DNA from 2 places in the Kocuria atrinae genome. Region 1 is predicted to be linked to the other one. Evidence: riboswitches for the same ligand, from Rfam matches in the RefSeq annotation. Region 1 holds a riboswitch; the other holds the start of a gene.
The links. Region 1 has a riboswitch for S-adenosylmethionine ahead of ABD283_RS09670 (MetQ/NlpA family ABC transporter substrate-binding protein). Riboswitches for the same ligand answer to the same signal wherever they lie in the genome.
Positions count from the first base shown of each region.

Region 2: another riboswitch for S-adenosylmethionine. It lies ahead of ABD283_RS04670 (O-acetylhomoserine aminocarboxypropyltransferase/cysteine synthase family protein); the one in region 1 lies ahead of ABD283_RS09670 (MetQ/NlpA family ABC transporter substrate-binding protein).

Region 1 is NZ_BAAAQA010000018.1:73,532-88,465, forward strand. Features, by position in the region: gene ABD283_RS09645 (hypothetical protein) at 1-11, opposite strand, end outside; gene ABD283_RS09650 (GNAT family N-acetyltransferase) at 387-1,235, opposite strand; gene ispG (flavodoxin-dependent (E)-4-hydroxy-3-methylbut-2-enyl-diphosphate synthase) at 1,247-2,413, opposite strand; gene ABD283_RS09660 (methionine ABC transporter permease) at 2,595-3,251, opposite strand; gene ABD283_RS09665 (methionine ABC transporter ATP-binding protein) at 3,251-4,303, opposite strand; gene ABD283_RS09670 (MetQ/NlpA family ABC transporter substrate-binding protein) at 4,300-5,187, opposite strand; SAM riboswitch class IV at 5,290-5,404, opposite strand; gene dxr (1-deoxy-D-xylulose-5-phosphate reductoisomerase) at 5,437-6,720, opposite strand; gene ABD283_RS09680 (GlsB/YeaQ/YmgE family stress response membrane protein) at 6,832-7,101, opposite strand; gene ABD283_RS09685 (solute symporter family protein) at 7,218-8,861, opposite strand; gene ABD283_RS09690 (DUF485 domain-containing protein) at 8,865-9,227, opposite strand; gene ABD283_RS09695 (DivIVA domain-containing protein) at 9,378-10,088, opposite strand; gene ABD283_RS09700 (phosphatidate cytidylyltransferase) at 10,157-11,146, opposite strand; gene frr (ribosome recycling factor) at 11,146-11,703, opposite strand; gene pyrH (UMP kinase) at 11,795-12,568, opposite strand; gene tsf (translation elongation factor Ts) at 12,740-13,576, opposite strand; gene rpsB (30S ribosomal protein S2) at 13,691-14,590, opposite strand.
Region 2 is NZ_BAAAQA010000008.1:15,766-30,699, reverse strand. Features, by position in the region: gene ilvD (dihydroxy-acid dehydratase) at 1-1,775, shown strand, start outside; gene ABD283_RS04700 (amino acid permease) at 1,965-3,620, shown strand; gene ABD283_RS04695 (ornithine cyclodeaminase) at 3,679-4,707, shown strand; gene ABD283_RS04690 (alanine/glycine:cation symporter family protein) at 4,845-6,347, shown strand; gene ABD283_RS04685 (YkvI family membrane protein) at 6,470-7,771, opposite strand; gene ABD283_RS04680 (hypothetical protein) at 7,916-8,482, shown strand; gene ABD283_RS04675 (CoA-binding protein) at 8,615-9,106, opposite strand; gene ABD283_RS04670 (O-acetylhomoserine aminocarboxypropyltransferase/cysteine synthase family protein) at 9,103-10,497, opposite strand; SAM riboswitch class I at 10,559-10,656, opposite strand; gene ABD283_RS04665 (2Fe-2S iron-sulfur cluster-binding protein) at 10,768-11,463, opposite strand; gene ABD283_RS04660 (succinate dehydrogenase cytochrome b subunit) at 11,463-12,266, opposite strand; gene ABD283_RS04655 (hypothetical protein) at 12,445-13,002, shown strand; gene ABD283_RS04650 (AMP-binding protein) at 13,073-14,934, opposite strand, start outside.

The DNA of each region.
Region 1 (14,934 bases):
CGGTCGCGCATGGTGCCCGCCGCCCCTCCCGCGGATGCCCCGGGCCCATCGGTTGAAGGCTGACCGCTAGGAGACGGCTGCGACTCTGAAGCGTACAAGGAAAGCGGGTTGTCCTCTGACACCAGTACCCCGTCCAACGACTCGCGCACATCCTGGGGCTGGACCACCACATCCGATTCGGCGGCCTGTTGGCTCTCTTGCGGGGTGCACCCATCAAAGCGAACAGCCCCAGCCCCGCGCACAATAGACCGCCCTTGGCCACTATGCGCGTTGCCGCACCTTCGGTGTACTTCATGGCAGTCAATCCCCTCCCCAGGCATTGGCATTAATGGCACTGAGGAGTCGTCGCCTCGACGGAACCTCAAAAGCCACGTGGAGCACCATGACTACAACAAGACCGTGGCGAAGGTCCCCGTCTGTTCGAAGCCGACACGTCGATATGTGGCCAGGGCCGGAGCGTTGTAGGAGTTCACGTACAGACTGACTACGGGAACATACTTCCTAGCCATAGCCACCACAGCCGCCATACAGGGGGCCGCCAACCCTTGGCCTCTGAAGGCAGGGTTCACCCAGACACCCTGGATCTGACAGACCCCTGAGCTGATGGAACCGATGTCCGCCTTAAAGAGGACTCGGCCATCCGTGTCGTCCGTTAGCACAGCCGTTCTTTTGTCCCGAACCAGCTGCTCGACACGTTTACTGTAGCTCTGCGCACCGTCCACGAAGGGTGAATAACCCACTTCTTCCTCAAACATGGCCGCGGCAGCCGGAAGCACTCGGGAGAATTCCGAGACCTCGGCCCATCGAACGCGTTGTGACACCGCTGTGAATTGTTCAGGTGCGGGATTCTCGTCCATAGCCAGTAGAGGCTGCTCCGGACGCACGTCGAAGGGCAATGGCCAAGAACCCTTGAGCCGGTCCCACAGTCCCAGCACGGGTTCGGCCGGACCGAATAATGACGCGTATCGCGGGCCTCCCCTTGCCAGGTAGTCCGCCACCAGGTCCTGCCCCGTCTCATCCAACGCGATAGGGACCACGTTGGTTCCCACCCAGCACGCCCCCACGAGCTCCTGGGCAGGGTTCATGATGCCCACAACGGGCGGAGGGCGGCGGCGTCGAGCAGCTAGCACCGAATCCACGTGCGAGCCCACAAAAACCGAAGACACCGCGTGACGCGCCAAAAGCTGATTCAGCTGCTCCTGGGGAACCGCCCCGGGAACCAGCAGATGCGTCACCCGGTATCGGATCATCCGGCCGTCACGACCGGGGCGCCCTCAACGGGCTGGCCGTTCTCGTCGAGTTCCATGTCCTCGGCCATGAGATTCGCCTGCTCGAGCAGGGTCTCCACGATCTGGTCCTCGGGGACAGTCTTGATGACCTCGCCCTTAACGAAGATCTGGCCCTTACCGTTGCCAGACGCCACACCCAGATCCGCTTCACGAGCTTCGCCGGGGCCATTCACCACGCAGCCCATGACGGCCACGCGCAACGGTACGGTCAAGTGCTCAAGGCCCTTGGTGACGTCGTCGGCGAGTTTGTAGACATCCACCTGGGCGCGGCCGCAGGACGGGCACGAAACGATCTCCAGCTTGCGCGGGCGCAGGCCCAGTGACTGCAGGATCTGGTTGCCCACCTTGACCTCTTCAACCGGGGGCGCGGACAGCGAGACGCGAATAGTGTCTCCGATGCCCTGTCCCAGCAGAATGCCAAAGGCTGTCGCGGACTTCACGGTGCCCTGTAGTGCAGGCCCGGCTTCGGTCACGCCCAGGTGCAACGGCCAGTCGCCGCGCTCGGCGAGCAACTGGTAGGCGCGCACCATGGTGACGGGGTCGTTGTGCTTGACGGAAATCTTGAAGTCGTGGAAGTCGTGTTCCTCGAACAGGGAAGCCTCCCACACGGCGGATTCCATGAGCGCCTCGGGGGTGGCCTTGCCGTACTTCTCAAGCAGTCGCTTGTCCAGGGAGCCCGCATTCACGCCGATCCGGATGGAGACACCGGCGGCTTCTGCCGCGCGGGAAATGCCCTCGATCTGATCGTCGAACTTCCGAATGTTGCCCGGATTCACACGGACCGCCGCGCAGCCGGCGTCGATGGCTGCGTACACGTACTTGGGCTGGAAGTGAATATCCGCGATCACCGGAATGGGTGATTTCTTGGCGATGATGGGGAGCGCATCAGCATCGTCCTGGGACGGGCAGGCCACTCGCACGATGTCGCAACCGGCGGCATTGAGCTCCGCGATCTGCTGCAACGTGGCGTTGATGTCCGTGGTGGGCGTGGTGGTCATCGACTGCACGCTGACCGGGAAATCCGATCCGACACCCACGGACCCCACCTGGATCTGACGGGTCTTCCGTCGAGGTGAAAGGACCGGCTGGGGTGCAGCGGGCATACCGAGACTGACCGAACTCACGAATTGCCTCCAGAAGCTTGTTGGCCGGGGGCACTCAAGCGCACTCCCCGATTTATTCACCTTCCATTGTGCCACCTTGTCGAGAGCCTGCAGCCGGACGTGAGCAAACAAACGCCCCAACGACGCCGCCCCGGGCCTTCCGTGGGAAGGTCCGGGGCGGGGTTCGTAACGGTTTCCTCCGCTAGCGACGCATGATCTTGCGCGCCAACCAGTTACCGAAGAACTGGACCATCTGCACGAGGATGATGATCACAATCACAGCGGCCCAGGTGACCTCATCGTTGAAGCGCTGGTACCCCAGACGCAACGCGAAGTCGCCCAAACCGCCGGCGCCGATGGCACCGGCCATGGCGGACATGTCCGTGATGCCGATGACCAAGAAGGTGTAACCGAGCACCAACGGACCCAGGGCCTCGGGCAGGATGACCGTGGTAATGATCCTGAACCGAGAGACGCCCATGGAACGGGCCGCTTCAACCACGCCGGGGTCCACGCTCATCAAGTTCTGCTCCACGATGCGTGCCACCGCGAACGTTGCGCCAATGGTCATGGCGAAGATCGCGGCATTGGGACCCAATCGGGTGCCCACAACGGCCTCTGTGGCTTGGCCCAGTGCGGCCAGCAGAATGATGAACGGGATGGGGCGGATGAAGTTCACCAACAGGTTCAGCGCGGTGAAGACCGCGGTGTTCTCCAAGATGTTGCCCCGGCGGGTGACGTAGAGACCTACGCCGACCACCAGGCCGATCAGACCGGCCAACACCAGGGTGACAGCCACCATGTAGAGCGTCTCGCCGGTGGCCGAGAGCAATTGGGGTCCTAGAACTGACCAGTCCATCAGCGGGCCACCTCCTCTACCTTGGTGATTTCACGGAGTCTGACAATGGTGTTCTCCACAGCAGCGTCCGGGCCGTTCAATGACAGCGTGAGGGTGCCGAAGGAACGCGATTGCAGCATGGAAATGCCGCCGAAGGCGATCTCGAACGTCACCCCGTCTCGGGCGCAGTCCGAGAGCACCGAGCCGATGCGGTTCTGGTCCGTGACGTCCACCAGGATCAGGCGACCCGGGTGTTCCTCACGCAGCTTGGCCATCTCGTCCTCGCGGGGCACGGTGCGCATCACTGAAGACACGAACTTCCGGGTGGTTTCGGCCTGCGGGTAGGCAAACACGTCAGAGGTAGTTCCCATCTCCACCACACGACCGGTGTCCATGACAGCCACCCGGTCCGCGATGGAACGCACCACATCCATCTCGTGAGTGATCAGCACGATGGTGATCCCCAGTTCACGGTTCACTCGCTTGAGCAGTCCGAGGACTTCCTGGGTCGTCTCCGGGTCCAATGCCGAGGTCGATTCGTCCGCGAGCAGCAGTTCCGGGTTGGAAGCCAGCGCGCGAGCAATACCCACGCGCTGTTTTTGACCGCCGGACAACTGCTCCGGATAGTTCTTGGCCCGCTCCGTCAGCCCCACAAAATCCAGAAGCTCGGTAACCCGTTGCTTGCGTTCCTCCGGCTTCCAGCCGGCGCGCTTGAGCGGGTATTCGATGTTCCCGGCCACGGTGCGGGAGTTGAACAGGTTGAACTGCTGGAAGATCATGCCGATCTTGCGACGGATCGGTGCCAACTGGGTTTCGGACTTGCCGTCCACCCGGTTGCCCGCGACTTCCAAGGAACCGGAGCTGATGGGCTCCAGGCCGTTGATCAGACGCACGAGCGTGGACTTGCCGGCACCGGAGTACCCGATCACCGCAAAGATCTCGCCCTTGGTGATGTCCAGGGTGACGTTGTCCACGGCGTTGACCACGCGGGGTTCCCGCTTGGATCCGCCCGTGTAGACCTTGCTGACATCCCGGAAGCGCACCAGGGTGCGCTCACTGGATACTTCGGTCACTGGGTCTGTTCCTTCAGGTCTTCCTGGTACCGCTTCAAGAGGTCCTTGAGTTCCTGCTGGTCCACCTCGGTCGGAACGGCCGTGCCCTTGCTCTCCTCGTCCTCCGCCTCCAAGACCTTGGGATCGTAATAGAAGCTTGCAACCTGCTTGAGCGTCTCGTTGTCCGCATTGGCCTCGGTGGCGGCGAACAGGTTGTTGAAGACCCTTGCGCTGTCCGTCTCCGGGTCATCCGTGGCGAGGGCGGAGTTCGGGTCAATGTCCGCGCGGCCCAGGAAGTCGTTGTTCACCACTGAGGCGGCCACGGAATCCATCGACAGAACCGTCTGCTCGGCAGACACGGGGCGAACGGAAACCTTGGACTTCTCGGTGTCGATGTCGCCTTCGGTCGGGGCAATCGTGTCCTTGGTGAACTCGACCAGGCCCTCCTGCTTAAGCAGGTTCAGCGCGCGACCCAAGTTAATCGAGTCGTTTGGAATGGCGACCTCGTCGCCTTCCTTGAGCTGGTCCACGGAGTCGTACTTGCTGGAGTACATTCCCAACGGGTAGATCGCGGTGGATCCCACCGGGGTAATCGTGTCACCGGAGTTGTTGTTGTAGTCAGCCAGGTACGCCGTGTGCTGGAACCAGTTCATGTCCACATCACCGCTCTTGGTCGCGGGGTTCGGCTGGTTGTAGTCGCTGAAATCAACGTACTCCACGGTGATGTCGTTCTCGGCAGCAACTTCCTTGAGGGCGTCATGTGCGGGCTCCGAGCCGACAATGCCGATGGTAATGGTGCCGTCAGCAGCGGGATCGGAGGATTCTGAGTCTCCGCCGCCGCACGCGGTCAGGGTGAGGCCGATGGTGGTGGCCAGCGCAAGGGGGATCAAACGGTGAGATCGCACGATGTGCCTTTCCGAGGTGTGGAATGTTCTGGGCGATTAACAACGAAATGCGGTGCGTCGAGGACACACCGCAGTCGTAGGGCTCGTGCTAGTTGATTCGGGAAACCGCACTTGCCGGGAGCTACGTTAACCGCGGCCGGATGGTCATCTGGGGCACCCCGCTACGGGAGAGGGTTGCCGTCCGGCCAGCCAGAGCTTCGCGCCGGATCTCGTCATCCGGTGCCAATCCTAACACAGGGTAGGCCGTGCTCAGCGTGTCCTAAAACGCTGCGCTATCAGCCGATCCGCGCGATCCCTGGCCCATTCCTCCGCGCCGAGAACATCCTCGAGCCGAGGGGATCTCTCGCCCTCGTGTTCGTCCACAACTGCAGCCACGGTGTCCACGATGTCCGTGAACTTCACCTCACCCCGGTGGAAGGCATACACGGCCTGCTCATTGGCGGCATTGAAGACGGCGGGCCATGTGCCACCCAGGTTTCCGGCGTGCTTCATCAGATCGATCGCGGGGAATGCCTCGGAATCCAGCGGCTCGAAGGTCCACTGCGCGGCTTGTGTCCAATCGCAGGGTGCCGCTGCACCGGTAATTCTGTGCGGCCACCCGATACCCAGGGCGATGGGCAAGCGCATGTCGGGCGGTGAGGCCTGGGCCAGCGTGGAACCGTCCACGAACTGCACCATGGAGTGCACCACGGACTGCGGGTGCACGGTCACGTCGATCCGATCCAGCTCGATGTCGAAGAGCAAGGAGGCTTCCAGAACTTCGAGGGCTTTGTTGACCATGGTTGCCGAGTTCGTCGTCACCATGACCCCCATATCCCATGTGGGGTGCTTGAGGGCCTGCTCGGGAGTCACCGCCTGCAGGTCTTCGCGCTTCATTCCGCGGAACGGACCGCCGGACGCGGTCAGGATCAATCGGTCCACCTCGCTTGTACGCCCTCCCCGCAGCGCCTGAGCCAGTGCGGAGTGCTCGGAATCCACCGGGATCAACGGAGTTTCCAGTCCGGTTGCCCCTGCGGCCTGCTTGACCAGAGGGCCGCCAGCGATCAGGGACTCCTTGTTAGCCAGAGCCACGGGTTTTCCAGCGTGCAGGGCGGCAAGAGTCGGTGCCAATCCGATCGACCCGGTGATGCCGTTGAGCACTACGTCAGAGTCGGACCATTCGGCCACGCGTGTCGAAGCGTCCGGCCCGTGGAAGATTTCCGGGTTGAACCCCGTGAGTCCCTCCCCCACCGCCCGTTGGGAGATGAGCTCTCTCAGCTCCCTCGCGTGCTCGGCGGTGCCGCTGGTTCCGACCGCCGCCACTCGTTCGCGGACAGCCTGCTCGGCCAACAGGGCAAGATTTGACGTTCCCGCGGCCAAGGCCGTGACCGACAGCGGTGGGTGCCCTGCGGCGGCGTCGTCCTCCCCCGGCCGCCTCAACTGTCGCGCGGAGGCGACGACGTCGAGCGCTTGCGTGCCGATGGATCCTGTGGACCCGAGAACGACCACGCGCCGGGAGTGGTCGCGAGTGGCCAGGTCGAATTCGGGGGTCATGGTCAAGGGAGCGTCAGACATGGTTACCAGTATCTCGCGGATCAAACATGGTCAGGGCACAAAACAGGGGCGCCACCCGAAGGTGACGCCCCTGTTCAGTGAAGCCGTGGATCAGCGACGAGCGCCCTTGCGGCCGGTCACTGCACCGTAGATGAAGAGCACGATGAGTGCGCCCACCACAGCGGTGATGATAGTTCCGATATCGAACACGGAGTCCAAGGATCCGATACCGATCAGGCTGCCCAAGAAGCCGCCCAAGATAGCACCGATGATGCCCAGGATGATGGTGACGATGATGCCGCCACCCTGACGGCCGGGCATGATGAGCTTGGCGAGTGCGCCAGCGATCAGGCCCAGGACGATCCAGCTAATGATGCCCATGATTCCTCCAGTTAACTGTTTGCTGTTACACGAAACGGTCGCGTTCGTATGCCTTGGTCAGCGTACTGACTGCCAGCCTACTACCAGGTTACAGCAGAAACTGTCAGAACGCTGAATTAGTGATTGACCGCCTTCTCCGCACCGACACCGGTGAGCGAGCGAACCTCCATCTCGGCCTGCTTCTTGGGATCTTCCAAACGACGCTCGGTGATGGAGCCGAGGAAGCCGAGCAGGAAGGACAGCGGGATGGAGATGATGCCCGGATTGGACAGCGGGTAGATCGCGAAGTCTGCACCCGGAATCATGGAGGTCTCTGCACCGGACATCACCGGCGAGAAGACGATCAGGACAACGGAGCTGATCAGACCGCCGTACATGGAGAACACGGCACCGCGAGTGGTAAAGCGCTTCCAGTACAGCGAGTACAAGATGGTGGGCAAGTTGGCCGAAGCAGCAACGGCGAAGGCCAATGCCACCAGGAACGCGATGTTCTGACCCTGCGCGCCGATACCACCGGCAATCGACACCAGACCGATGATCACCACAGTGGTCTTGGCGACGCGGAGTTCCTGCTTGGGGTCGGAGTTACCGTTCTTGATCACCGATGTGTAGATATCGTGCGCGAAGGACGCGGACGCCGTAATGGCAAGACCCGCCACCACCGCGAGGATAGTGGCAAACGCCACCGCGGCGATCAGACCCATGAGGATGGACCCACCCAGTTCGTACGCCAGCAGCGGTGCCGCCGAATTCACACCACCCGGGGCATTCATGATCCGGTCAGAACCGATCAACGCAGCGGCGCCAAAGCCCAGCACCAGGGTGAACAGGTAGAAGAGGCCGATCAAAGTGATCGCCCAGACGACGGATTTACGAGCTTCCTTGGCCGTGGGAACGGTGTAGAAGCGCATGAGCACGTGCGGCAGGCCGGCAGCGCCCAACACCAGAGCCAGACCCAGCGAAATGAAGTCGATCTTGGTGATCTCACTCAAACCGTATTTGAGCCCCGGATCAAGCATGGCGGGGTTGTTGTTGGTTTCGACAGCCGCGCCCAGAATGGCCGAGAAGTTGAAGCCGAACAGGGCCAGAATCCACACGGTCATCACCGCAACACCGGTGACCAACAGGCAGGCCTTGATGATCTGCACCCAGGTGGTGCCCTTCATTCCGCCCACGAGCACGTAGACGATCATGATGATTCCCACGACGACGATCACGAGGGACTGACCGGCCTTGGAACCAATACCGAGCAACAGGGACACGAGCGCACCCGCACCGGCCATCTGGGCCAGGAGGTAGAAGAAGGTCACGGCCAGAGTGGAGATCGAAGCGGCCACACGCACAGGACGCTGACGCAGGCGGAAGGACAGCACGTCCGCCATGGTGAACTTGCCGGTGTTACGCAGCGGCTCGGCAATGAGAAGCAGGGCGACCAGCCAGGCGACGAAGAAGCCGATGGAGTACAAGAACCCGTCGTAACCCTGCAGTGCGATAGCACCCACAATGCCGAGGAAAGACGCAGCGGACAGATAGTCGCCCGCGATGGCCAGACCATTTTGAGTACCGGAGAACGAGCGACCGCCCGCGTAGTAGTCGGCCGCAGTGGAGGTGGATTTGGACGCACGGATCACCACGACCAATGTCACCACCACGAAGGCCAGGAACACGCTGATGTTGATCCATGGGGTACCAACCGTTTCCGTGTCGGCCTCGGTGGCTGCATGGATCGCGGGAAGAGCCGCGGAAGAGATGTTGATCATGATTTATGCTTCCCCTCGTCCCGCACCGGAGGCCTCGAGGTGCTCGCGCAGAGCAGTGGCCTGGGGATCAAGTTTCCGGTTGGCAAAGGACACGTACGCGGCAGTGATGCCGAAGGTGGTGACGAACTGCAGGAGCCCCAAGAGCAGCCCGAGGTTCACGTTCCCGAAAATGCGCTGGGACATGAACTCGGGTGCGTAAATGGCCAGCACCACGTAGAGCAGGTACCAGACCAGGAACGCAACGGCCATGGGGAAGACGAAAGAGCGGTGAGTTTTGCGCAGTTCCTGGAACTGATCCGAACGTTGCGCATCGGTGAAGTCGTAGGCCGCTGGGTGGGCCGAGTCGACAGGGGGCGTAGACGCCATGAGAGCCTCCTTGTGTGATGAGGACCACATTAGGCGCTTTGTATCCACAAAAACAACAGCTACGCCAAAAAGGACAAAAAACGGGCCTAACTGTGACCTCACATCACTAGTTAGGCCCACTTTGTATACAAACGTGCTGAAGTCTGGGAATCAGCGCAATGCCAGGATGAGCTCCACTACGCGGTCCAGGAAGGCATCCACCTGCTGCTCTTCGTAGCAGCGCTGGCCCTGCGCCTGACGGAACACCGCCTTACGAACCAGCGTGGGATCCAGGGCTTCGTCCGAACGGAAGTGCTCGGTGATCCGATCACACAACACATCCACATCGGCCACGGAGTACCCCAGTTGCTTACGCTGAGACGGCTGACGGAACCGCTCCCCGTGGGGACGGTTCAAACGGCCGAGCAGTGTCTGGCCCAGCAGTTCCAGGTGTTCCTCCCAGCGCTCCGGACCATGTTCGTGAATGAACGCGTCTCGTTCACGGTCTGCCAGTTCGTCCTCGAGCTCATCCAATCGCACATCGACCGGCGCCGGATCGTAACCGCCTTGAACACGGTCGAACACGCGCTCACGCACCTGTCGGCTGCCGACACCCGGTGCGGACCGGGGGTCACCAGCGGTCGTGGCCAGAACGGCGTCGACCCGCTGCAGGAAATCGTCAACTTCGGCGGGATCGTATCCCCACCGCTCCTCGTCCACGCGCGCGAAAACTCGACCCGCGTTCGTGGGGGCCGGTTCGGCATTCTCGTGGTGAGTGGCAGTGGCATTCAGACCTGGCTGGGCCTTGGTGCGGGTGTCGAGCCCCTCGATCGCTTGAGTTGGCTGGTCAGCTGCGGAGGAACCGGAGGTGTTCTCGGTCATTTTCGGTGTGTACCTTTCCAACTGCCGGAGCGATATCGCCCCGAGCCCCGTATTGCCGGGGACAATACCTATGCCAGGACGGTGAAGAGCTCGAAGATCACGTAACCGGTGATCACCGCGAAGAGAATCGAATCGATCCGATCCATGACTCCCCCGTGTCCGGGGAGCAGCGTACCCATGTCTTTAATGCCCAGCTCGCGCTTGATCATTGACTCGGAAAAATCACCCAAGGTGGCGACTGCCACGATCGCCAACGCAAGGATGATGCCCTGCCACCAGGAGTCCCCCAGCAGGAACACTGAGCACAAGACGCCCACGATCATGGCGCCGCCAGCCGAGCCTGCAAATCCCTCCCAAGACTTCTTGGGCGAGATCTTGGGTGCCATGGGATGTTTACCCCACACCACGCCCACCGCGTACCCGAAGGTATCGGAGCTCACGGCCAGCAGGATGACGGTCAGAATCTTCAAGGCGCCGTTGTCCGCGTGGTAGAGCAACATGGCCCCGCTCAACAGGAACGACGCCCAGACCAAAGCGAAGACCGAGCCCATGATGGAGAGCAGCATGCCCTCCTTGGGCCCGAAGGCGCGCCACACCACCACGATGGTCACGGACAGCGCCATGGCGTACGACAAGTACTGGGCGCCACCCTGGTACGCCGCCAGCGGCATCAGCAACGCTGCGATGACCGCCGGAACCCGGGGAATCTGAATCCCCCGGTAGCTCAAGGAACGTGCAATTTCCCACACGCCGATACCGGCGGCCGTGCCGGCCAACAGAGCCAGCACGAGTGGGAAGAGGAACAAACCCACCAGCAAGGTGGCAATGAGGATCAACGCGACCGCGATAGCCGCGGGCAAGTTGCGGCCGGCCTTGGACGGTGCGCGGTGCTCATCGCTGCGCGCCCACGGTCGCTTGATGATTTCCTTCAGCGTGCCCGTATTGAGCAGCTCGACCCGGGAAGGTTTTTCTACCGGGTTATGCCGTTCATCCGCCCGTCCGTGAGGACCGGCGGATGAACGGTTATCAGATCCCTTGGGGGTATGAGCTGCCGCCATCAGGCACCGAGCAGTTCGGTTTCCTTGTTCTTGAGCAGCTCATCAATCTGGTCAATGTGCTTCTTGGTGGCGGCGTCCAGGTCCTTTTCGCCGCGCTTGCCCTCGTCCTCGCCCACGTCGCCATCCTTGATGGCCTTTTCCATGGCTTCCTTGGCGCTACGGCGGATATTGCGCACGGACACGCGGCCTTCCTCGGCCTTGGTCGAGACGATCTTCACGTACTCCTTGCGGCGCTCCTCGGTGAGCTCCGGCATGACCACGCGAATCACGTTTCCGTCATTGGCGGGGTTCGCTCCGATGTCCGAATCACGCAGTGCCTTCTCAATGTCATTGAGGGCGGAGCGGTCGTACGGAGTGATGAGCAGGGTGCGAGCCTCGGGCGTCTGGAAAGACGCCAGCTGCTGCAGAGGGGTGGGCGTGCCGTAGTACTCGACCGTGAGGCTCGAGAACAACGCCGGGTTCGCACGACCGGTGCGAACCGTGGAGAAATCGGTCTTGGCCGCATCCACCGCTTTGGCCATCCGAGTGGTGGCGTCGGACAGGATGTCAGAAATCACGTGTATTGCTCCTTATGCGTGGAAAAGCCAGGGGTGCTGGCGGACTGCGGTACTGGGTTCCACTCTAGTCGTGGACGCAAGTACGGACGATTTACGGGGTGACCAGCGTGCCGATCTGCTCGCCGAGTACCGCGCGTGTGACGTTGCCTTCGCCCTCCATGCCGAACACACGCATGGTCACGCTGTTGTCGCGGCACAGGCTGAACGCGGTTTGGTCCATGACTCGAATGTCACGGGCCAACGCCTCGTCGTAGGTCAATGTGTTCAAGCGCTGGGCAGAGGGGTCCTTGCGGGGATCAGCGGTGTATACGCCGTCCACACCGTTCTTCGCCATCAGCACCTCGGTGGCGTGCACCTCCAGTGCCCGCTGGGCAGCCACGGTGTCGGTCGAGAAGTACGGTAGGCCTGCACCGGCGCCGAAAATCACCACGCGGTCCTTCTCCATGTGCCGGATGGCGCGGCGGGGAATATAGGTCTCGGCGACCTGCTCCATCTTGATGGCCGACTGCACGCGAGTGTCCACGCCGCACTGTTCCAGGAAGTCCTGCAGTGCCAGGCAATTCATCACGGTACCCAGCATGCCCATGTAGTCCGCGCGCGAGCGATCCATCCCGGCTTGGGAGAGCTCAGCTCCGCGGAAGAAATTGCCACCGCCCACAACGATCGAGGTTTCAACCTGGCCAACGGTTGCCGCGATCTGTTCGGCAATCCTCCGGACCACGGCGGTGTCCAAACCCACCTGGCCGCCACCGAAGACCTCGCCAGAGAGCTTCAACAACACCCTGCGGCGCTGCGGTTCGACGCGGGGATCCCGGCTCAATCGCACGGCCTCGTCGTGCAATTCGGATTCGTTGGTAGTGGGCATAGATCCTCCCGAATAAATACGTGGTCGAGGTGCGGGCCAGAATGTCGCAGACCGCTCCCCAGCATACAGAAACGGCGGGGTGTCACCGATGACTCGATAACACCCCGCCGAGGTGACCTCGTACGACGTCGCTCGCGAGCGGCGTCGGCGGAGGCTGCCTAACTAGCTAGCTCAGGCACCCACGCGGAAACGTGCGAAGGCGGTGGCGGTAGCGCCGGCCTCGGACAGCACCTGGCCAACGGACTTCTTGGAGTCCTTGGCGAAGTCCTGGTTCAACAGCACGACGTCCTTGTAGTAGCCCTTCAGACGACCCTGAACGATGTTCGGGATGATCTTGTCCGGCTTACCCTCGTTGCGAGCGGTCTCTTCGGCCACGCGCTTCTCGTTCTCGACGGTCTCTTCCGGAACGTCGGACTCGTTGAGGAAGCTCGGGGACATAGCTGCGGTGTGCACGGCTACGTCGTGAGCGGCCTGGTCGATGTCTGCACCCTCACCGGAGACGGCCAGCAGAACGCCGACCTGGGCCGGGAGATCCTTGGAGGTCTTGTGCAGGTAGACGGCCACGTGATCGCCCTCGACGCGAGCAACACGACGCACGACGACCTTCTCGCCCAGCAGCGCGCCGGTCTCGGTCACGAGCTCGGACACGGGCTTGCCCTCGGAATCAGCGGCGAGCAGCTCTTCAAGATCCTTGGCGTCAGCGGCAACGGCTGCGTCCAGAACCTTGGCACCGAACTCGACGAACGGGCCGGACTTGGCCACGAAGTCGGTCTCGGAGTTGAGCTCCACCATGTGGCCCACGTTGCCCTCCACGCGAGCAACGATGATGCCCTCAGCGGTGGAACGGCCTTCGCGCTTGGTGACGCCCTTGAGGCCCTTCACGCGAATGATTTCCTGGGCCTTCTGAGCGTCGCCATCGGCTTCGTCCAGGGCCTTCTTGACGTCGAGCATGCCAGCACCCGTGCGCTCGCGCAGTGCCTTGATGTCAGCAGCGGTGTAGTTCGCCATGTGAACTCCTCTGTTGTCGTTTGGGGTTGGCCGGGCGTGAGATGCACGCCCGGCCAACGTCGGTGACCATGATGGGCCACCCGAAAGAATGGAAGGTGAACGAAACTCGCGGCCTTACTCGGCTGCGGGGGTCTCTTCCTTCGGAGCCTCTGCAGGAGCCTCTTCGACCTTTTCTGCGGACTCGGTCTGCTCAGCGGACTCAGCCTTCTCGGCAGATTCAGTCTTCTCGGTGCCCTCAGCCTTGCCGGCCTCGTGCTGCTCGAGAAGCTCGCGCTCCCACTCGGCCATCGGCTCGTCGGTTGCGTTGCCGCCGGACTTGCCGTTGTTGCGCTCGATGAGGCCCTCAGCCACGGCATCGGCGATCACGCGGGTGAGCAGCGAGACGGAGCGAATGGCGTCGTCGTTACCGGGGATCGGGAAGGCAACCTCGTCCGGATCGCAGTTGGTGTCCAGGATCGCAACGATCGGGATACCGAGCTTCTGAGCCTCGTCGACAGCCAGGTGTTCCTTCTTGGTGTCAACGATCCACACCAGCGAGGGAGCCTTGGTCAGGTTGCGGATACCGCCCAGGGTGCGCTCCAGCTTTTCCTTCTCGCGGCGCAGCAGCAGCAGTTCCTTCTTGGTGTACTGCGAACCGGCGACGTCGTCGAAGTCGACCTCTTCCAGTTCCTTCATGCGGTCGATGCGCTTGGAAACGGTGGCGAAGTTGGTGAGCATGCCGCCCAACCAGCGGTGGTTCACGTAGGGCATGTTCACGCGGGTGGCCTGCTCGGCAATTGCTTCCTGAGCCTGCTTCTTGGTACCCACGAACAAGATGGTGCCACCGTGAGCCACGGTGTTCTTGACAGCTTCGTACGCGCGGTCAATGAAGCCCAGCGACTGCTGCAAGTCAATGATGTAAATGCCATTGCGCTCGGTGAAGATGAAACGCTTCATCTTGGGGTTCCAACGGCGGGTCTGGTGGCCGAAGTGAACGCCGTTGTCGAGCATCTGGCGCATGGTTACGACGGGCATGTCGTCTCCTGTTAATTGCTGGCGGTCTTTAGAGCGACCGCCATGGGTTTACGGTTATTGATCGATCGGGACGATCCCTGGCGCGATTCGTGGTCATTTCCTTTCGGACCTGGCCAACGCACCCCATCCGCAACGAGTTCCGGACCGAGGAGTGCGCACACACGTCAATGTGTTCCTTCGCGCGCGAAGTCAGTGTCACCCTCACGCTCTTACCCGGGTCACGGGCATGATGAATAAGGGCAGTCGACACTGCAACGTTCAGGATACATCATGCACGGTGCATCTCGCTCCACATCGGGTGGATTCCTCTGGTGCGGCCTCTCTCGCGGGGTCAGGCTTACCTC
Region 2 (14,934 bases), on a different contig from region 1:
GGCGGGCCACCGGCATGGGGAGCGAGGACTTCGGTAAGCCGATCATCGCGATCGCCAACTCCTTCACCCAGTTCGTCCCCGGGCACGTCCACCTCAAGAACATGGGCGACCTGGTGGCCTCCGCGGTCCAGGAAGCCGGCGGCGTGGCCAAGGAATTCAACACGATTGCCGTGGACGACGGTATCGCCATGGGCCACGACGGGATGCTCTACTCGCTGCCCTCCCGCGACATCATTGCGGACTCCGTGGAGTACATGGTCAACGCGCACTGCGCGGACGCCCTGGTGTGCATCTCCAACTGCGACAAGATCACCCCGGGCATGCTCATGGCTGCCCTGCGATTGAACATCCCCGTGGTGTTCGTCTCCGGTGGCCCCATGGAATCCGGTGAGGGCGTGGAAGGCGTGGTGGAGCACCGCGTGGACCTGGTGGATGCCATGGCACTGGCCGTGGACGAATCCGTCACAGATGCTCAGCTGGCCCAGATCGAGGAGAACGCGTGCCCCACGTGCGGCTCGTGCTCCGGTATGTTCACGGCCAACTCGATGAACTGCCTGACCGAGGCGCTGGGCCTGTCCCTGCCCGGTAACGGCACCACGCTGGCCACGCACGTGAACCGTAAGCGCCTGTTCTTGGAAGCGGGCCGCCGCATCGTGGAGTCCGCCAAGCGCTACTACGAGCAGGACGACGAGTCCGTGTTGCCCCGCAATATCGCGACCAAGGCCGCGTTCAGCAACGCCATGGCACTTGACGTGGCCATGGGCGGCTCGACCAATACCGTGTTGCACATTCTGGCCGCCGCGCAGGAGGCCGAGGTGGACTTCAACCTCTCGGACATCGACGCGCTGTCCCGGAAGGTTCCTTGCCTGGCCAAGGTGGCACCGAACTCCACTAAATTCCATATCGAGCATGTACACCGCGCCGGTGGTATCCCCGCCATCCTGGGTGAACTGCGCCGCGGTGGCCTGCTGGATGAGGACGTCCACACCGTTCACGCTCAGACCATGGGCGAGTGGCTGGATGAATGGGACATCCGTTCGGGCAAGGCCTCGAACGAGGCCAAGGAGTTCTTCCTGGCGGCCCCCGGCGGTGTGCGCACCACCCAGGCGTTCTCGCAAGCCAATGAGTACGAAGACCACGATCTGGACGCGGCCGAGGGCTGCATCCGGGATATGGAGCACGCCTACACCATCGAGGGTGGCCTGTGCGTGCTGTTCGGCAACATCGCCGAGGACGGCGCCGTGATCAAGACCGCCGGCATCGATCCCGAGCTGTTCCACTTCAAGGGCAACGCTTACGTGGTCGAGTCTCAGGATGAGGCGGTGCACGAGATCCTCTCCAAGAACGTGAAGGAGGGGGACATCGTGGTGATCGCCTACGAAGGCCCCAAGGGCGGACCGGGTATGCAGGAAATGCTGTACCCGACCAGCTACCTCAAGGGCTTGGGCCTGGGCAAGAAGTGCGCGCTCATCACGGACGGCCGATTCTCGGGTGGCACCTCGGGCCTGTCCATCGGTCACATCTCGCCGGAGGCCGCCGCCGGCGGTGCCGTGGGTCTGATCGAACACGGTGACGAGATCGAGATCGACGTGGAGAACCGCGTGCTGCGGGTCAACGTGGACGACGCCGAGCTTGCGCGCCGTCGGGAGGCCAAGGGCTCCGCACCGTGGAAGCCCACCAAGCCGCGTGAGCGCAGGGTGTCCAAGGCGCTGCGCGCCTATGCCTCCATGGTGACCTCCGCCGACAAGGGCGCTGTGCGCGTGATCGAGGACTAAATGGAAGTTATTTATTAGTAGCTAAGGCACTAATAAGACGAAAAAGGTGACTCCGTTGATCAACGGGGTCATCTTTTTGTCATATCCCCCCTTTTGGGCGGCGCATGTGTCTCAGACAACAGCGCTGGTCATAGGCTCAGCTGTCAGGCACGCGAACTTTTTCGGGCCTTAAGCGAAAGGAATTAACGGATGTCTCAGCAGGGCCCGCACATCACGCAGAGCGAAGAACGCCAGATCCTCAAGGAACGGTTCAATGATGAAACCGTTGGATTCCACAAGGGGCTGGGTGCGCGTCAGCTGCAGATGATCGCGATCGGTAGCGCCATCGGAACAGGGTTGTTCCTGGGCGCAGGTGGCCGGTTGGAGCAGGCCGGACCGTCACTGTTCATCCTGTATGCAATCTGTGGTTTCTTCGGTTACCTGATTCTGCGTTCGCTCGGTGAACTCGTGGTCCACCGGCCGTCCTCCGGCTCTTTCGTGTCCTACTCACGCGAGTTCTACGGCGAGAAGGCCGCGTACGTTTCCGGCTGGCTCTACTGGTTGAACTGGGCCATGACAGCGGTTGCTGATGCCACGGCCATTGCCATCTACATCAAGTGGTTCGGGCAGTACAGCCCGGCCCTGGCTGAGTTTCCGCAGTGGATCCTGGCCTTGGTCGTGGTGATCTTTGTGGTCGCCCTGAATATGGTGTCGGTCAAGGTGTTCGGTGAGTTGGAGTTCTGGTTCTCGCTCATCAAGGTGCTGGCACTGGTGATCTTCTTGATCGTCGGAATTTTCTTCGTGCTCTTCGGAACGCCCACCGGTTCGGAAGTGGGCTTCTCCCTGATCCAGGACAACGGCGGCCTGCTGCCGGCCGGTATTCTTCCCGCGCTGATCGTCGTGCAGGGCGTGGTCTTCGCGTACGCCGGTATCGAGCTGGTGGGTACCACCTCGGGCGAGACCCGCAACGCGGAAAAGGTCATCCCCCGGGCCATCAACACCGTGATCCTGCGCATTGCCGTCTTCTACGTCGGCTCAGTCCTGCTGCTGTGCTTGTTGCTTCCCTACACCGCTTACAGCGCGACCGAGAGCCCGTTCGTCACGTTCTTCTCCTCCATTGGAGTGGGCGCGGCCGGTCCCATCATGCAGCTCGTCGTGATCACTGCGGCGCTGTCCTCGCTCAACGCCGGCCTGTACTCCACCGGGCGCATCATGCACTCGATGGCCCAGGCTGGTTCCGCTCCCAAGTTCGCCGGCAAACTCACGAAATCTGGTGTGCCATTTGGCGGCATTCTCATGACCGCGGGTGTGGCCGTGTTGGGTGTGGGGCTGAACTTCGTGGTTCCTGAGCAGGCCTTCGAAATCGTTCTGAACCTGGCCGCACTGGGAACGATGGCCGGCTGGGCCGCCATCACCATGGCCCACAAGAAGTACGTGTCCATGGCCAAGAAGGGTTTCTACAACCGACCCAGCTACCGCGCCCCGTTCGCACCATTCACCAACTGGTTGACCATCGCGTTCCTAGCGGGTGTGATTGTGCTGATGGCCGTGGACTACCCGGTGGGCACCCTGACACTGGGATCCTCGCTCCTGCTGATCCCCATCCTCACGATCGGCTGGTTCGTGGTGCGCGGCCGGGTACGGGCGATCGCCGCTGAGCGAGAGGGCTTCACCGGGGCGTTCCCCATTCTTGCGGAGCGCCCGGTGGTGAGCGCATTCCGGGTCGGTCGTGAGCGATCCACCGGTTCCGGCTCCACCACCTCGACTGCTTCACTTCACCAAGTGCCCCAGCCGAATTCCGAGAAGCCGAACCCCAGCAATCCCCACACCGGCCAGTCCGCCACAGATCAGACCACTAACGACTAGACCACCACCGAGAAGCACACCACTGACGGGAATGACTCCCGCTAAGAAGAACGAGACCATGACACAGTTCGTCGACGTACCCAATATGGCCCGATGGATCCAGCGCGAAGGCGTTGAGGGGATCATGCGCAACATGGTCAAGTATCTGGAAAATGACTTCACGCGGTGGGAGAAGTTCGACAAGATCCCGCGTGTGGCCAGCCACACCCCCTTCGGAGTGATCGAGCTGATGCCCACCTCCGATGGCGAGGAGTACTCGTTCAAGTACGTGAACGGTCACCCGTTCAACCCCGCCCGCGGCTACCAGACCGTGACCGCCTTCGGTGTTCTGGCAGACGTGGACAACGGCTATCCCACGTTCCTGGCGGAGATGACCCTGCTGACCGCGCTGCGCACCGCGGCGACGTCCGCCATGGTGGGTAAGCGTCTGGCCCGTCCGGACTCCGAGCGCATGGGCATGATCGGTTCCGGTTCCCAGGCTGAGTTCCAGGCACTGGCTTTCCGCGCCGCGATGGGCATTGAGGACCTGGATGTCTACGACGTGGACCCTGCCGCCATGGACAAGCTCAAGCGCAACCTGGAGCCGCTGGGCTTCCGGGTCACGGCCATGTCCTCCTCGGACGAGGCTGTGGCCAACGCGGACATCATCACCACGTGCACCGCGGACAAGGCACAGAACACCGTCCTGTCCGACAAGCAGGTCAAGCCCGGCGTGCACATCAACGCCGTGGGCGGCGACTGCCCGGGCAAGACCGAGCTGGAGGCCGCGATCCTCTACCGCTCCACCGTGTTCGTGGAATTCCCCGAGCAGACCCGTATCGAGGGCGAGATCCAGCAGGTCGAGGAGGACTTCCCGGTCGTGGAGTTCTGGAAGGTCCTCACCGATCAGGCACCCGGCCGTACCTCGGAGGAAGAGATCACCATCTTCGACTCCGTGGGATTCGCCATTGCGGACTTCTCCGCACTGCGCTGCCTGCGTGATTCCACCAACGGTACGGAACTGCAGACCTACATCGACCTGGTGGCCGAGCCTGAAGATCCCAAGGACCTGTTCTCACTGGTGAACTCGCTCAAGCCCGTGGGCTGAGCCGCGCTCACACCCCGGCGGTAGTTTCCGCTACTGTGACCTAAATCAGTGCAACAGCGCACATTAGGCACCCAGTCCCGCTCGCCCGAAGGCAGCGGTGAGCGGGACTGTTCCGAGGGAGAAGTCCGGGGATATTCATGGATGCATTAACAGAACTTGTCGGAACGGTGGGCGAGTACGTCTGGTACGTCGTCTTCGCGATTCTCATTGGTGTGGGTCTCTACCTGACCGTTCGCACCGGCGTGATCCAATTGCGCGGACTTCCCGAAATGTTCCGGGTTCTCACCGACCCGCCCGGTGACGCTGAGGACGGTAAGAAGGGCATTTCATCCTTCCGCGCGTTCACAGTTTCCGCAGCCGCCCGCGTGGGTACCGGCAACATTGCGGGTGTAGCCATCGCCATCAGCTTGGGCGGCCCGGGCGCCGTTTTCTGGATGTGGACCATTGCGGCCATTGGCGCGGCCAGCGCGTTCGTGGAATCAACCCTGGGCCAGCTCTACAAGATCAAGTCCCGGGACGGCTATGTGGGCGGCCCGGCCTACTACATGGAGCGCGGACTCAAGAAGCGCTGGATGGGTTTGATCTTCGCGGTCACCATCACCATCACTTACGGCTTCGTGTTCAACTCCGTGCAGTCCAACTCGATCGTGGACGCGGTCAGCGGCTCGTTCAACCTGGACATGGCCGACAGCCAGAACATGTGGATCCGCATTGTGATCGGCCTGGCCCTGGTGGCCATCACCGCAGCCGTTATTTTCGGCGGTATTCGCTCGATCTCCAGCGTGACTCAGATCGTGGTTCCCGTCATGGCCGTCCTGTACCTGATTCTGGGACTGCTGATTGTTGTCCTGAACATCACCGAGGTCCCCGCCATGTTCCTCATGATCGTGGAAGGTGCCTTCGGTATCCGTGAGTTCGTGACCGGCAGCCTGATCGGTGTGCTGATCCAGGGCATGAAACGCGGCCTGTTCTCCAATGAGGCCGGTATGGGCTCCTCGCCCAACGCCGGTGCTACCGCGTCCGTGTCCCACCCGGCCAAGCAGGGATTCGTGCAGTCCCTGGGCGTCTACTTCGACACCATGATCGTCTGCTCCGTGACCGCCTTCATCATCCTGCTCTCCAACCCGACCTTCGGGGATGAGCGCCAAGGTGCCTCGCTCACCCAGACCGCCTTGGGCGCACAGCTGGGCGAGTGGGCCATCCACTTCCTGACCATCGCGATCTTCCTGTTCGCGTGGTCCTCGGTGATCGGCAACTACTACTACGGCGAATCCAACATCCGGTTCATGACCGGATCCCGTGCGGTCATGACCGGTTACCGCTTCTTGGTGTTGGCCTGCGTGTTCCTGGGCGCCATTGCTGCCCTGGACCTCGTGTGGTCGCTCGCGGACCTGTTCATGGCGTTCATGGCCACCATCAACCTGATCGCTCTGGTCGGGTTGGCCGGGGTCGCCGCCAAGGTGTTGCGCAACTACATGGACCAGCGCAAGGCCGGTGTGGAACCCGTCTTCCACTCCGGTGACATCCCCGGTCTGTCCGGTCTGGGTGCGTGGGACGGCTCAGACTTTGTGACCACGCGCCAGCACTGGATCGTGCAGGCGGAGGAGAAGGCCGATAAGAAGGAGGCCAAGCGCGGCTAGTTCCGCCGCGGCGTCGTCCTCCTGAATCATTCGTCACCAGGACGACGACGCCGCTGGCTCCCCATACGAAAGCTCCCCACCACATAGTGGTGGGGAGCTTTTGCTACGGCCGGGGGTTCAGATCAGTGGGAGTCCTTCGAACTTGATGCCGAGGTTCCCGATGAATCCGTGTTGCCGTTCTTACCGTTCTTCTTGCTGAGGCTGCTGACGACCTCTTTGTCGATGGCGCCGGTGATGGTCTCATTGTCAGCGGTCGACTGCTCAGCGGTGTCCTCGAGGCGCTTCTCATGGCCCTCGGGGAAGTCCTTGTCGTCGGACTCCTTCATGGTGAGCAATGCGCGCATCCGATCACGGCGGCTCTCTTCGCCCTCGATCTTCTTGCGGCTGCGGAACCACCAGACCAGCATGACAATCACCATGATCATGCCCACGTAACCAATGGCGGGGTACACGTAGCTCATGAGCGTGCCGAATCCGATGAGGCTGATGAAGTAGCCGACCACGCAGGTGCCCAGGAACACCGGGACGTAACGGTTGCGGTGATTGACGCTGAGACGGCGCCCGAGGGCGTAGAACATGCTGATGCACGTGTTGTAAATCATGATGAACGTCACGAACACCATGCACAGTGCGGCCACGGGGTGGATCGTCTCGAAGAGCTGGAGCATGGGGATGTCCGAGCCCTCAACCGATTCGTAGTTCACCAGCAGGGCCACGGCGTTCATGAGCAACAAGATGGTGTAGACAACGCCGCCCAGGACACCGCCCCATCCTGCGACACGCGGGTTCGTGGTGTTACCGCCGATGACCAGGCTCATGGAGACACCGAGCATCAGGGCCATGCAGGTGTAGTTGATCCCGGACAGCCACCAGGGGGTCACGGGGGAATCGGCCTGCACGGCGAGTTCGCTCACGGAACCGAAGTCCACGGGGAGCTGCATCATGGTGTACACGAACACGACGATCACGGCCACGAAGATCAGTGGTGTGACGGCGGAGATGATGTTGGTGACCTTGTTGACGTTCAACAGGCCGGTGAGCATCACGATGACCACCATGATGGCGGAGCCGATCCATGCGGGCAGCCCGAACTGCTGCTCAAGCGTTGAACCGGCGCCGGCGAGCATCACGAACCCCATGGCGAACAGGGTCAGGGTGACGCTGATGTCCAAGAACTTGGAAGCCACCGGGTGGGAGACCGAGCGGAAAACGGCCCGGTGCTCATCGGCCATGAAGTAACTGCCGATCTGAATGATCACGGCACCGGCCGCGATCATGAGCAGCCCGGAGACCACTGCTCCGGCCAAGCCCCACGTGCCGAAGGAAATGAAGTACTGCACCACTTCTTGACCGGTCGCGAAGCCAGCCCCCACCAGGAGCCCGACAAAGGCCAGAGTGACTTGTAATGTTTTTCTGGCATTCACGGGTGACAACTCCTCGAATTTAGGGAACAAATGGCGAAAATCAGCGAACCTTCCCAGGATAGAGGACTGCATGACAAACGCCACCTGGTGTGATAGGGCGAGTGAGATACTCGGGGCAATAGCTTGCCGAGAAAGGAGAATCGCATGGCGCAGCAATGGGAAGACGACCTCAAGGACTGGGTGGCCGGTTGGGATGCGGTGCGCGGAACCGAAGCACCGCCGCAGAACGTGGTGGCCTGGGACGGTTCAGTCCCTTCAAAGGACGGGCTCGTGTTGGTCTGTCCCGAGGATCAGGTCGTGATGGCCCGCGGCGCCGTGAATGCTCAGGAGAAGGAGGTGCTCTCGCAGGGCATCTTGCTGACGGGTGCGGTTCAGGAGCTGGACCGTGGACTGAGTTTCCCGGGTGAGTCCGGGATGTTCGATGCACCCATGGGGGACGTCACGCGGTTCGAAGTGGACGAATGGGGCAAGCCGGTAGCGCACTCCACGCTGTCTGTGCAGGACGAGGTTGCCTACATGGGCCCGCTGCTCACTGATGCGTCCACCGAACGCGATCCTGCCGAGGTGCTGGACCCGTTGGTCTCGTCCATGGCCAACGAGGCCTTTCTTGCTGATGCCGAGCGTTTGTACACCGTGGTCCCCGAGGACGAAGTTCCCGCCCGCGAGTCCCAGGGCTGGGAACGCGCGGCCGTGGTGTTGCGGTTGGGCTGAGAGCGACGTCGGCAGTTTGCAGCTGGGCCGGAGAACAGCAGGCCCCAGAACCATGTGATCCCGCCTCACTGCAAAGTAACCGTGGTTACTACGCAGTGAGGCGGGATCAATTGGTTGGTCACCCAATGACCGTCAGGCAACCACCTGACGCTTGGCGGAAATCACCCCGGTGTTGAAGCCGGCCAGGTGCAGGCCGCCGTGGAAGCGGGCGTGTTCGATCTTCACGCAGCGATCCATCACGGCGTTGAGCCCGGCGTTCTCGGCGATCGCCGCGGCTTCCTCACTCCACGAGCCCAGCTGCATCCACACGGTCTTGGCGCCGAGGTCCACGGCCTCCTGGGCCACGCCGGGCAGATCGGAGTCCTTGCGGAACGCGTCCACCATGTCCGGGACCTCGGGCAGGTCCGCGAGCGAGGGGTAGATCTTCTGGCCCAGCACCTCGTCCAACACGGGGTTCACGAAGTACACGCGGTACGGGGACGAAGACAGTAGATACGTGGCCACGAAGTAGCTGGCCCGCGCGGGCTTATTGGACATGCCCACGATCGCGATCGACTCGGTGTTGCGCAGGATGTTCAGTCGCTCGGGGGCGCTGGGGCCCACCCAGGTGCGTTCGGTGCTCATGCGTGGACTCCTTCGGCAGCTTTTTCGGACGTGGGTTCGGCGGTGGCCGCTGCGGGCGTCACGGTTTCGACGACGTCGCCCTCGCGGTTGATCCCGGTCGCGGCGGTCAGTGCCTGGTCCAGATCCCACAGGATGTCCGCGGGGTCCTCGAGACCCACGGAAATGCGAATCAGGTCTTCCCTCACGCCGCCGGATTCCAGCTGCTCGGAGGTGAGCTGCTGGTGGGTGGTGGACGCCGGGTGCAGCACCAGGGTGCGGGCGTCACCAATGTTGGCCAGGTGCGAGGCCAGCTGCAGGTTCTCGATGAACCGGCCGCCCACTTCGCGGCCGCTGAGCTGATCGGTGCCGGCTACACCGAAGGCGAACACGGAACCGATGCCCTGGGGCAAGTACTTCTGGGCGCGTTCGTGGTGCGGGTGATCTTCGAGACCCGCGTAGTTCACGTAGCCGATGCGCGGATCGGTGGCCAGCCACTGCACGACCTCTTGCGCGTTCGCCACGTGGGCGTCCATGCGCTGGGGGAGGGTTTCCACTCCCTGCAGCAGGTTCCACGCGGCCTGCGGGGTCAGCGATGGACCGATGTCGCGCAGCTGCTCGGAACGCAGCTTGGTCAGGAAGCCGTACTCACCGAAGTTCCCCCACCAGGTCACGTTGTTGTACGAGGGGACCGGTTCGGTCATGGCAGGGAACTTGCCGTTGCCCCAGTTGAAGCGACCGGCTTCGACCACCACACCGCCCAGGGTGTTGCCGTGGCCGCCCAGGAACTTGGTGACCGAGTGGATCACGATGTCCGCACCGTGCTCGAACGGGCGGCACAGGTACGGGGTGTTGAGCGTGGCGTCCACGATCAGCGGCAGACCGGCCTCGTGGGCGACTTCCGCGAGGCCTTCCAGATCGGCAATTTCACCGGACGGGTTGGCCACGAGCTCGGTGTAAACGGCCTTGGTGTTCTCGGTGATGGCCGCCTTGTAATCGGCGGGATCGGTGCCGGGAACAAAGGTGGTCTCCACACCGAAGCGGCGCAGGGTTACATCCAACTGCGTGACGGTTCCGCCGTAGAGCTGCGAGGAGGCGACCACGTGATCGCCCTGCCCGCACAGCGCGGCAAAGGTGATGAACTCGGCCGCCATGCCGGAGGAGGTTGCTACCGCACCGATACCACCCTCGAGGGACGCGATGCGCTCCTCCAAGGCAGCCACGGTGGGGTTGCCGATGCGCGAGTAGATGTTGCCGTACTTCTGCAGCGCGAAGAGGTTGGCGGCGTCGTCGGCGTCTTTGAAGACGAACGAGCTGGTCTGGTAGATCGGAACGGAACGGGCGCCGTGCTCGGCGTCCGGGGTGCCGCCTGCGTGCAGTGCACGGGTGCGGAAACCGAACTGGTGCTCGGCCATAGGGCTCCTCCTTGTCGGCCGCGTACAGCTCCCGTCCGAACACTGCCCGGGGCCGCGCAGCACTCCATCGGTCCTGGCGGTAGCACCGTGCAGTAGGCCGATCACTGCGGGTTGCTGCGGCGTCTTCGATCCAGGTCTCTCGGCCGCTCGGGATGGTGAGTCCATTGTGTCGCGTGGGTGGCGGCGTTCACAAACCGGGGCCCGCAGGTGACCACGGTGCGAGACGACCGCCGACGCCGCCGCGCGGCGCCTCCCGCGTGGCCACGCTGATTAGGCGTACTTCTCCGGGTTCATCCGGCGGAGATTTTCCCGGGCGACCTCGGTGAGGTTCTCCAGCGGGAGGCCCGCGGGGCAGACCTCCATGCAGTCGCCCAGTAGGGAGCAGGGGCCGAACTCGTGCTCGGCGGCGTCCAGAACTTTGCTCGAGCGCTCGTTGCGCTCCTCCGGGGTCTTGGCCAACGGCGGAAGTTCCTTGAGCAACGTGCCCACGTACAACTGGCCGGAACCGTTGGGGCACGCGGCCACGCACGCCCCGCAGCTGATGCAACCGGCGTTACTCAGGGCCTTGAGCGCGACCGGGAATTTGGCTTCCTTGGCCACTCGGCGCAGAGCCTTCTTGTCCACGGACAGGTCCTTCTTGACCGGGAACGAGCCCGCGCGCATGGGTTCGATGAAGATCTCGTCCCCGTCGCGGTAGGCCCGCAGTGACTGCGTGCACGAGGCCTGGTTCTTGTCCGGGCCGTGGGGCACGCCGTCCACGGTCACGCCGCACTTGCCGCAGATACCTTCGCGGCAGCCGTCGTCAAAGCTGACGGGGTCATCGCCCTGGCGGGTGAGGGTTTCGTTGACGGCATCGAGCAGGTCCAGAATGCTCATGTCCTCGCGAGCCTCGACCGGGCTCACGGCCACGAAATTGCCCTGGTCCTCCGCGGTGGCCTGCCGCCACACGTGCACGGTCAGCAGCATCAGCGCACCACCTTGGCCTGCACGGCCGCGGGGATGGTGACGTTTCCGAGAGCCACAGCGGTGCCCACCAGCTTGGCTACGGCCTCGGTCAGCTGGGCGCGCTGTTCGGTGGTCGTGAAGCCGGCGTCCATGGCGGCCGTGCGCACGCCGTGAATCATGTGGCCGGCCAAGGCCGCCATCGAGGCGGTGTAGAAGAATGCGACGCTCGGGCGGGACAGGCTTGCCACCAGGTTCCCGTAGGCGTCCCCGTGCCGATGCTTCGACGACGCCGCCGGGCGCGCACCCACCGTCAGATCCGCTACGTGGTAGGCCGTGAACAGGCCGAGCACCACGCCCGTGGAGCGCATGGAGCGGGCGATGATCTGGGGGACCGAGCGACGTCGGCCGCGAGGGCGCCTCCGCTGCTTGCCCGTGAGCTGAAGCTTGAAGTCCTGAATCGTGCTCTGCACCGTGTGCCGCTCGGCGCGCATGGCCCGCAGCGTGAGTTCGGTGCCGGCCATGATGTGGCTCGTGGCGCTCGCGAGCAGTCCCACTCGGACGACCCACAGGACCGAATTGCGCGGCAAAACCGGAGCACCCACGGTGCGGAGGAACTCCGCGTACTCGTTGTAGTGCTTCCGGCCCAGATACACCTGCATGTTCCCGGCCATGTGCCCCGCGGTGAACAGACTCAGGATGGTTCCGGACGCGGCCATCGCGAGTTTGAGCTCGGCATTGGTGGCGTCCTTGAACATCACTTCCCACGCGCTGGGCTTGGGAGTGGAGTCGGCAGTGTCCGTCGAGGGCTGAGCGGCGGGATTCATCACTGGATCATCCTAAGAGTTCTGGGCAGAAGTATCAGTTCGAGTGCCCTGGGAAGTAACGAACAACTCGATCCTCATGCGCGCGGGGTGAAATTCCAACGCTCGGGGGAGTCGGTGCCTGCCTTTTCTTCGTAGCCTTAAAGATAAGGAGCAACCAGGCGATGACTAGGAGCGCTGGATGACTGACTCACGTGACGCCCCGCGGGAAAGAACTCGCAACCGAGCCCAGGACCTCGATGGCGATCAACCCATCACGACCTTCAGGGAGCGGCCTCAACCGAACTTTGCGCTGGATCCGTTCCACAGGGTGCTTCTTTTGGTCAGCATGATCTCGGCCGTGGCCCTGCCGGTGTACTTCTTCCTGCGGTATTCGGGTGCCCAGGGAGATTTCGCCCTCCATTACGACTTCACTGGTGACGTGACCCGCGAGGGGTCTTTCCAAGAGGCCGCCATTATCCTCGTGCTGCTGAGTCTGCTGACGATCGGTTGTGGAGTGCTGACGCGATACCCACGGGTCTTCAACTTCCCCGTGACCCTCACCCGGGACAACGTGCAGCGTCAGTACAAGAACGCCGTACAGATGTTGGTGTGGGTGGTTGCCGGTATGGCGGCGGTCCTGGCCATCATGGTGGGAGGCTGGCTCGGGATCCTCAGTGCGGACCTGATGTGGCTGCCGCTCGCGGCCATGGGGATCGTCCTGATCGTGTTCATCCGGCGGATGGTCAAGCTCCGCTGAAATCGTCGGGCCGGCTCAACCCAGCCGGCCCGACGACGCCGCTCAGCGCTTTTCCTTGCTCAGCCCACGTCTATTCGCGCGTCGCCAGGACGTCGGCGATCGCGTCAAGTGCTTCCTCATTCTGCAACGAGGAGCGGTCGCCCAAGGTCTGCCCCTCGTAGAGCTGGGTCAAGAGGCGACGGGTGATCTTCCCCGAACGAGTCTTGGGGAGATCCGGCACGGCGATGACCTCGCGGGGTTTGGCGATCGGGCCGATCTCCTGCGCCACGTGGGCGCGGAGTTCTTCTCGAACCTCATCCGCGGACAGTGACTGTGCCTCCGCAGTGAGTACCACGTAGGCCAGAACGGCGTGTCCGGTGACGGGATCCTTGATGGGGGTCGCACCAGCCTCGACCACGTGCGGGTGAGTCACCAGTGCGGACTCGATCTCGATGGTCGACAACCGGTGCCCGGACACGTTGATCACGTCATCCACGCGGCCCAAGATGTACAGGTCGCCCTCGTCATCGGTGCGTGCGCCGTCACCGGCGAGGAACCAGCCGCGCTCGCCGTAGGCCGACCAGTACGAGGACAGGTAGCGCTGCGGATCGCCCCACACCGTGCGGGCCATGGACGGGCCGATCTTGTCGACCACGGCGAAGCCCTGCAACCCCGCCGGAACTTCCTCACCGGATTCGTCGAGCACGCGCACCGAGATACCAGGGACGGCGCGCGTGGCGCAGCCCGGCTTCAGGGAGGTGTGCGGAGCGGCGTCGTCGAACGTGCCGGGCGGTGCGAACTGCGGATCGTGCGGGCGCGGGGAGGCCACGCACGAGCCTGTCTCGGACTGCCACCAGGTGTCCACAAACGGGACCTCGTCGCGGCCGACCTGCGCTCGCAACCAACGCCACGCCTCGGGATTGATGGATTCGCCCACCGACCCGAGCAAGCGGATGGACGAGAGGTTGTAGACCTGCGGCAGACCTTTGGGGAAGGCCCCCATGAGCGAGCGGATCAGCGTGGGAGCGGTGTAGTAATTGGTCACGCCGTAGCGTTCGATGACCTCGAAATGGCGCCCGTAATCCGGGGTGTTGGGGGTGCCCTCGTAGATCACTTCGGTCACGCCGTTGGCCAGTGGGCCGTAGATCTCGTAGGTGTGCGCGGTGACCCACGCGAGGTCCGCGGTGCACCAGTGAACGGTCGAATCCACCTTGGCCGGGTCGTTCACCGCGGAGAGCTCGTCCGGCCGAAGCACGCCGTTGGCATCGGGCACGTCCGGGAGCAGGTCGAACATGAGGGCGTGCGTATACGCGGTCTGCACCAGATATCCGCCCATCGTGTGCACCAGGCCCTTGGGCTTCCCCGTGGTGCCGGAGGTGTAGATGATGAACAGGGGCGTCTCCGCGTCGAAGGCCTCGGGCACATGCACGTCCGAGACATCCGCGGTCAGCTCGTGCCACCACACGTCACGGCCACGCGTCCAGGGCACAGTGTCCTCTTGCTTGGAACGCAGCCCGCGGGTGCCGCGCGGCAGGTCCATGCGGCCGGGTCGCGAGGTGCGGCGCACCACGATCACGTGCTCGATGTTGTTCTCGCCGCTGCACGCCTGGTCCGCGTTGGTTTTCACGGGAACGACGGCGCCGCGCCGGTTCTGCCCGTCCGTGGTCACCAGGACCTTGGCGCCGGTGTCTTCCACACGGAACTTGAGAGCCTCGGCGGAGAAGCCCCCGAACACGAGGGAGTGGATGGCGCCGATACGCGCGCACGCGAGCGTGATGATGACGGTTTCGGGAATCACCGGGAGGTAGATGACCACGCGGTCGCCCTCTTCCACACCGAGTTTCAGCAGGGCGTTGGCGGCCTTGGAGACCTCGCGCTGCAGGTCCGCGTAGGTGTAGACCAGGCGGTCACCGGGTTCACCCTCGAAGTAGAGGGCCACGTGATTGCCGCGGC